DNA from 2 places in the Amycolatopsis sp. NPDC058986 genome. Region 2 is predicted to be linked to the other one. Evidence: riboswitches for the same ligand, from Rfam matches in the RefSeq annotation. Region 2 holds a riboswitch; the other holds the start of a gene.
The links. Region 2 has a riboswitch for cobalamin ahead of ACFW0G_RS33985 (hypothetical protein). Riboswitches for the same ligand answer to the same signal wherever they lie in the genome.
Positions count from the first base shown of each region.

Region 1: it holds a riboswitch for cobalamin, as region 2 does, so the genes downstream of both, metE (5-methyltetrahydropteroyltriglutamate--homocysteine S-methyltransferase) here and ACFW0G_RS33985 (hypothetical protein) in region 2, are expected to answer to the same signal.

Region 1 is NZ_JBHYJW010000101.1:15-3,335, forward strand. It holds gene ACFW0G_RS43755 (ribonucleotide-diphosphate reductase subunit beta) at 136-1,209, shown strand; cobalamin riboswitch at 1,245-1,511, shown strand; gene metE (5-methyltetrahydropteroyltriglutamate--homocysteine S-methyltransferase) at 1,611-3,321, shown strand, end outside.
Region 2 is NZ_JBHYJW010000050.1:57,106-60,426, reverse strand. It holds gene ACFW0G_RS33995 (ABC transporter ATP-binding protein) at 1-95, opposite strand, end outside; gene ACFW0G_RS33990 (CbiQ family ECF transporter T component) at 92-1,192, opposite strand; gene ACFW0G_RS33985 (hypothetical protein) at 1,179-1,844, opposite strand; cobalamin riboswitch at 1,933-2,053, opposite strand; gene ACFW0G_RS33980 (Gfo/Idh/MocA family protein) at 2,102-3,010, shown strand; gene ACFW0G_RS33975 (VanZ family protein) at 3,256-3,321, shown strand, end outside.

The DNA of each region.
Region 1 (3,321 bases), on a different contig from region 2:
CCGCCCGCACCGACCCCCCCCACTGCGACGCCGCCCAGAAAGCCCCGGGTGGCCCGTTATGCCCCCACGGAGGGACCCAGAGTCTCTCGATGTGGCATTCACGGACCTGCCCCCGAACCCCCATTGGAGCCGTAAGTGACCAACCTGGAGACCACGGACGCCACCGGCCTCGGCGAGATCGAGGTCGGCGCCGCCCGGATCAACGTCGACGACAAGCGGATGATCAACGCCCGCGCCGACGTCAACCAGCTGCTGCCGATGAAGTACCGCTGGGCGTGGGAGAAGTACCTCGCCGGCTGCAACAACCACTGGATGCCGACCGAGGTCGCGATGCAGGCCGACATCGCGCTGTGGAAGTCGGCCGACGGGCTGACCGAGGACGAGCGCACGATGCTCAAGCGCAACCTCGGCTTCTTCGCCACCGCGGAGTCGCTGGTGGCCAACAACATCGTGCTCGCCGTGTACCGCCAGATCACCAACCCCGAGTGCCGCCAGTACCTGCTGCGCCAGGCGTTCGAGGAGGCCGTGCACACGCACACCTTCCAGTACATCTGCGAAAGCCTCGGCCTCGTCGAGGGCGAGCTGTTCAACATGTACCGCGAGGTTCCGTCCATTTCGGACAAGGACGCGTGGGCGCTGAAGTACACGCAGAATTTGGAGAACCCGGACTTCGAGACCGGGACGCCGGAGGCCGACCAGGCGTTCCTGCGTGACCTCGTCGCGTTCTACGTGATCTTCGAGGGCATGTGGTTCTACACCGGCTTCGCGCAGATCCTCTCGCTGGGCCGCCGGAACAAGATGGTCGGGATCGCCGAGCAGTACCAGTACATCCTGCGCGACGAGTCGATCCACCTGAACTTCGGCATCGACTGCATCAACCAGATCAAGATCGAGAACCCGCACCTGTGGACCGAGGAGTTCCAGGCCGAGGTGCGCGGGATGCTGCAGGAGGCGTGCGAGCTCGAGGTCGCCTACGCCCGCGACACCATGCCGCGCGGCATGCTCGGGCTGTCGCACGAACTGTGCGAGCAGTACATGCACTTCATCACCGACCGCCGCGCCCAGCAGATCGGCCTCGCCCCGATCTTCGGCGAGACCGAGAACCCGTTCCCGTGGATGTCGGAGGCGATGGACCTCAAGAAGGAGAAGAACTTCTTCGAGACCCGCGTCATCGAGTACCAGTCCGGCGGCGCCCTCGACTGGGACTGACCTCGGAATGCTTGGCCGGGGCCGGACGGGACGGCTAAGCTCGGGGTGCCATGGGTTCTGCCGGGCGCGGTGCGCCGTGTCCGGGAGAGGCGACAGGGAACCCGGTGGGAATCCGGGACTGCCCCGCAGCGGTATGTGGGAACGAAAGCCGTCACCGTGCGAGACACGGTAAAGCACTGGACACCAGTTCGAGGCACGCTTCAACGCCGAGAACGCATCAGCACAGTCCGGGAAGCGACGGCCGGTAGGCGCGAGCAGCACGCCCACGAGTCCGAAGACCTGCCCGTGGTACGTGCGCCGACGGCGCGCGTGAGTCCGGGCCTCGCGGGATGGGCACGACCGAAACACGGTCACTCCTGCGCGCGCACGGGCTCCTTCGACGAGCTCGCGAGGAGAGAGCTGTGCCTGAAGACCGCGTCACCGAAAACCGGAAGAACCCCGTCGGGACGACCGTGCTGGGCTACCCGCGCATCGGCGCGGACCGGGAACTCAAACGCGCCGTCGAGCGCTACTGGGCCGGGAAGACCGACGAAACCACCCTCCGGGAGACCGGCCGGGAGCTGCGCGCGGAGACGTGGCGGGAGCTGGCCGCCGCCGGACTGGACTCGATCCCGTCCAACACGTTCTCCCACTACGACCAGATGCTCGACACCGCCGAGCTGTTCGGCGCGCTGCCCGCCCGGTTCACCGGCCTGGCCCTTTCCCCGCTCGACACCTACTTCGCCGCCGCGCGAGGCGTTCAGGACGCGCCCGCGCTGGAGATGACGAAGTGGTTCGACACCAACTACCACTACCTCGTCCCGGAACTGGGACCGGACACGACGTTCGCCCTCGCCGGCACGAAACCGCTCGACGAGTACCGCGAGGCGAAGGCCGCCGGGTTCGAGACGCGGCCGGTGCTCATCGGACCGGTGACGTTCCTGTTGCTCTCGAAGCCCGCCGCCGACGCACCCGAGGGCTTCCGGCCGCTGGAGCTGCTGGACGAGCTGCTCCTGCGCTACGCCGAACTGCTGGAGCGGCTGCACGACGCCGGGGCGGAGTGGGTCCAGCTCGACGAACCCGCGTTCGCCGGGGATCGCGGTGAGAAGGAGCTGAACGCCCTCACCCGCGCCTACCACGTCCTGGCGAAGGCGACGGCGCGGCCGAAGCTGCTGGTCGCCGGGTACTTCGGTGGCCTCGGCCGGGGCCTGGGCGTGCTGGCCCGCTCCCCGATCGACGCGATCGCCGTCGACCTGGTCACCGATCCGTCCACTGTGGACGAGGTGGCCGCGCAAGGAGCCCTGCGGGACAAGGAGGTCCTGGCCGGGGTGGTCGACGGCCGGAACGTGTGGCGGACCGACCCCGACCGCGCGCTCGGCCGCGCGGCGACCCTGCTCGGCACCGCGGCACGCGTGAGCGTCTCGACGTCGTGCTCGCTGTTGCACGTGCCCTACGACGTCGAGCGGGAAACCACGCTCGACGCCCGGCTCCGGGGCTGGCTGGCGTTCGCGCGGCAGAAGGTCGACGAGGTCGTCCTGCTCGGCAGGGCACTGCGGGAAAACACCGCGGACCTCACCGCGGCCCGCGCGGCGGTGAAAGACCGTGCCACCGCGACGGAACTGGTCGATTCCCGCGTCCGGGCGCGGCTGGCGTCGCTACGTCCCGAGCACCTTCTCCGCGCGCCTTACCCGCGGCGGGCGGAGGCACAGCAGGCCGCGCTGGGCCTGCCCGCGCTGCCGAGCACGACGATCGGCTCGTTCCCGCAGACCACGGACGTCCGCAAGGCGCGCGCGGCGCATCGGGCGGGCACGCTCGACGACGCGGGCTACACCGCGGCGATGCGCGCGGAGGTCGAACGCGTCGTGCGGTTGCAGGAGGAACTCGGGCTCGACGTCCTCGTGCACGGCGAGCCCGAGCGCAACGACATGGTGCAGTACTTCGCCGAGCAGCTGGCCGGGTTCGCCGCCACCGAGCACGGCTGGGTCCAGTCGTACGGCTCCCGCTGCGTCCGGCCGCCGATCCTGTACGGCGACGTCTCACGACCGTCGCCGATGACGGTCGGCTGGGCGACGTACGCGCAGCGGCTCACCGAACGTCCGGTCAAGGGCATGCTCACCGGGCCGGTCACGATCC
Region 2 (3,321 bases):
CACAGCTCGCCCTCCTCGACAAGTAGGTCCACATTGGACAGTGCCGAGCCGGCGGCGTCCGGATAGGTCACACTGACGCGAGAGAACTCGATCACCGCGCCACCTCCAGCACCGGGACCGGACGCGGAGCGAGCCACGCCGGTACGACGCCGATCAGCAGCGAAAGCGCGTGCCACGGCGAAAGTTCGGGCCAGCGCAAGGGATTCAGCGACGGGTAGAGATCCGCGGCGTCGACGCGCCCGGTCACGAACAGCAGCGCGCACGCGGCCACCCCGGACAGCAACACCAGCGTCTCCTCCAGTCGCCACGGATCCGGCCGATAGCGCGTCCGCCGCACCCGGCGGCCACCGAGGACGAACCCGGCGGTGGCCACGACGAGCCCGGCCATCAGCATCGGTACGCCCAGCCAAGCCGACGTCCCGTCGAGCACGCCGTAGACGCCGACGCACACGCCGATCAGCCCGCCCAGTACACACACGCCGATCAGCACCCGCACCCGCGGGCTCAGGTAGCCGCGCCGCCCGTAGCCGCGGGAATCCATCGCGGCGGCGAGCCGCAGCGAACGGTTCATCGCATCCTCCAGCACGGGGATCACGACGCCCTTCAGTGCCTTCATCCCGCGCTGCCGCCCCGCGCGCAGCCGGCGCGCCCGCCGGACGCGCTGCACGCTCTCCACGAGCTGCGGCGCGACCGACAGTGCGACCGTGACCGCCGTGCCCACCTCGTACAGCGCCCCGGGGACCGCCTTGAGCAGGCGTTTCGGGTTCGCCAGCGCGTTCGCGGCGCCGACGCAGATGATCATGGTCGCCAGCCGCAGCCCGTCGTAGAACCCGCCGAGCAGTTCCTCCGCCGACGTCGGCCCGAGCAGCGTGACCCCGGCCATGACCGACGGCAGCGGGATGCTCGGCAGGGTGAACAGGACATGCCCGCCGTCCTCGCCGCCGATCAGGATCCGGAAGAGGATCCGCGTGGCGAGGACCACGGCGCCGACGTACGCGTAGAGCCGGAAGGCCACCGCCCACGGTGCGTCACTCCGCCGGTTCGCGACGACGAAGCCGACTACCGCGATGATCAGCCCGAGCAACAGCGGATTGGTCGTATGGCTGGCCGCGACGGCCAGCGACAGCGCCCAAACCCACCACGCGCCGGGGTGCAGCGTCCGCGGCGCGCGGCCGAAACTACCGAGCGCCACGTTTGCGCCGCGCGGCGACGATCCCGGCCGCGCCACCGATCACCACGAGAGCCGCCACACCGATCACGACACCCCACGGGAAGCCGCCCGACTCAGCCGGGACACCAGCCGACGACGTCGTCGCGGGCTGCTGCGCCGGACGAACCGGAGCGACCCGCGGCGGCGGGTTGGTACCGAAGGACTTTCCGCGCCAGAACGACCATCCCTCGAAGCCGCCCAGCGCGGGCTTGTGGGTCATCGCGCCCTCCTGGCTCGACACCCAGGCTCCGTTCGCGCCGTTCCAATACCCCCAGAAGTCCGTGGCCGAGGGCATCGCGGCGCACGATTCGGCGTCCGGCCCCGGTTTGCCGTCGATCCGGCAGGCCACCGCGAGCCCGAAGCGCTGCGAGCCGGTCACGGTGAAGCCCGCGTTCTGCAGCGCGGTCACGCCGTTCGGCTGATCACCGGGGGCACACCGGACCACCGGCTCGCCGCCGAGATCCCCGAAGTCGACGATCACCGTGACCCCGGCGCCGTCCTGGCAGTATCCCGGGCTGCCCTTGCCCTGGTCGGCGGCCGCGGACGTGACCGCACCGGCCCCGCCGAGCAGCACGAGCACACAGACGGCGAGCAGCCTCGCCAGGACCGCGGCCGGCTGACATGTGAAAGACATCGGGCACCTTCCCCTTGTCCGTCGAAGGCGCCCCCGACCGGCGCGCGACGGCGTCAGCCCCAGGACCCCGCAGATGGACCTCGACATCGGAGTCGCACCAGGCACGGGCGATCCGGCTCACGGCGAGGCCGTTCACGGTTGCGGGTCAGCGCCGGACTTTCACCGGCTTCCCCCGGGCGAGGTGTCTAACCCGCTGACGTTAACCCACGGGAGGTGGGCTCCGGAAGCGACGCGAACCACACATACACTCACCGATCGTGGGACACGGACAGCTTCGAGTCGGCCTCATCGGCACCGGTCCATGGGCACGGACGGTGCACGCACCGGGCCTCGCCGATCACCCCGGGACGACGCTGAGCGCGGTCTGGTCCCGCCGTCCCGAAGCCGCCCGGGAACTCGCCGACGCGCACTGCGCCACCGCCGTCGACAGCATCGAGGAGCTGTTTTCGCAGGTGGACGCCGTCGCGTTCGCCGTTCCACCCGCTGTGCAGGCCGAGCTGGGCGTGCTCGCGGCCGAGGCGGGCAAGCACCTGATCCTGGAGAAACCGCTTGCCGCCGACCTCGCCGGGGCGCGCCGCCTCGCGGACGCCGTCGACGCGGCAGGCGTCGCCACCCTGATGGTGCTGATCCTGCGGTACGCCGAGCAGACCAGGGAATGGCTGGACGGGATCGCCGAAGCGGGCGGCTGGCGCGGTGGCGGGGCCCGGTGGCTGTCCGGCGCGCTGCTCGGCGGCCAATACGCGGGTTCGAGCTGGCGGACGGATTCGGGCGCGCTCGCCGACATCGGCCCGCACGCGTTCGACCTGCTCGACGCCGCGCTCGGCCCGATCACGGACGTCCTGGCCGCGCACCGCACCGACGACGACCTCTGGCAGCTGCTCTTCGCGCACGAAGACGGCGCGACCAGCACGGCGACGTTGACCCTGCGGCTGCCGATTCAGCCGACCGTGGTCGAGGTCGCGGTCTACGGCGAGCACGGCTACCGCACGCTGGGCCGGAAACCGGGCGCGGCGCGGGAGTCCTACACCGCGCTACTGGACGACTTCGCCGCGATGATCGCCAGCGGCACCACGGCACATCCCTGCGACGCGCGGCGCGGCCTGCACCTGCAGACGATCATCGAACGCGCGCGGGAAGTCGCGGACGGTAGCGGTCACCCGCAGTAGTACACAGCCGGGCGAAGTCTTTTTTCGTTGTGACGTAATACTTTTCCGCGTCCTGTCGAAATTCATCCACAGGGTTGTCCACAGCATCCACTGTGGACAGTGCCCGCTCGACCCAAGCACGGTTCCCGGCGGCTCGCCAACCGAAGATCACCGAATAGTGCGCCCCCTTAAACATGCCAAGTGGATCTTGCGGTGCAAGAGTGATCTTGCGGCGAGCCGATCTCGACAGTCGGGGAAGGGGACGGATGGCCGAGTTGCTGCACGTCTTCGGGGACATGATCCCGTTGTCGATCCTGGCTCTGTGCTACGCG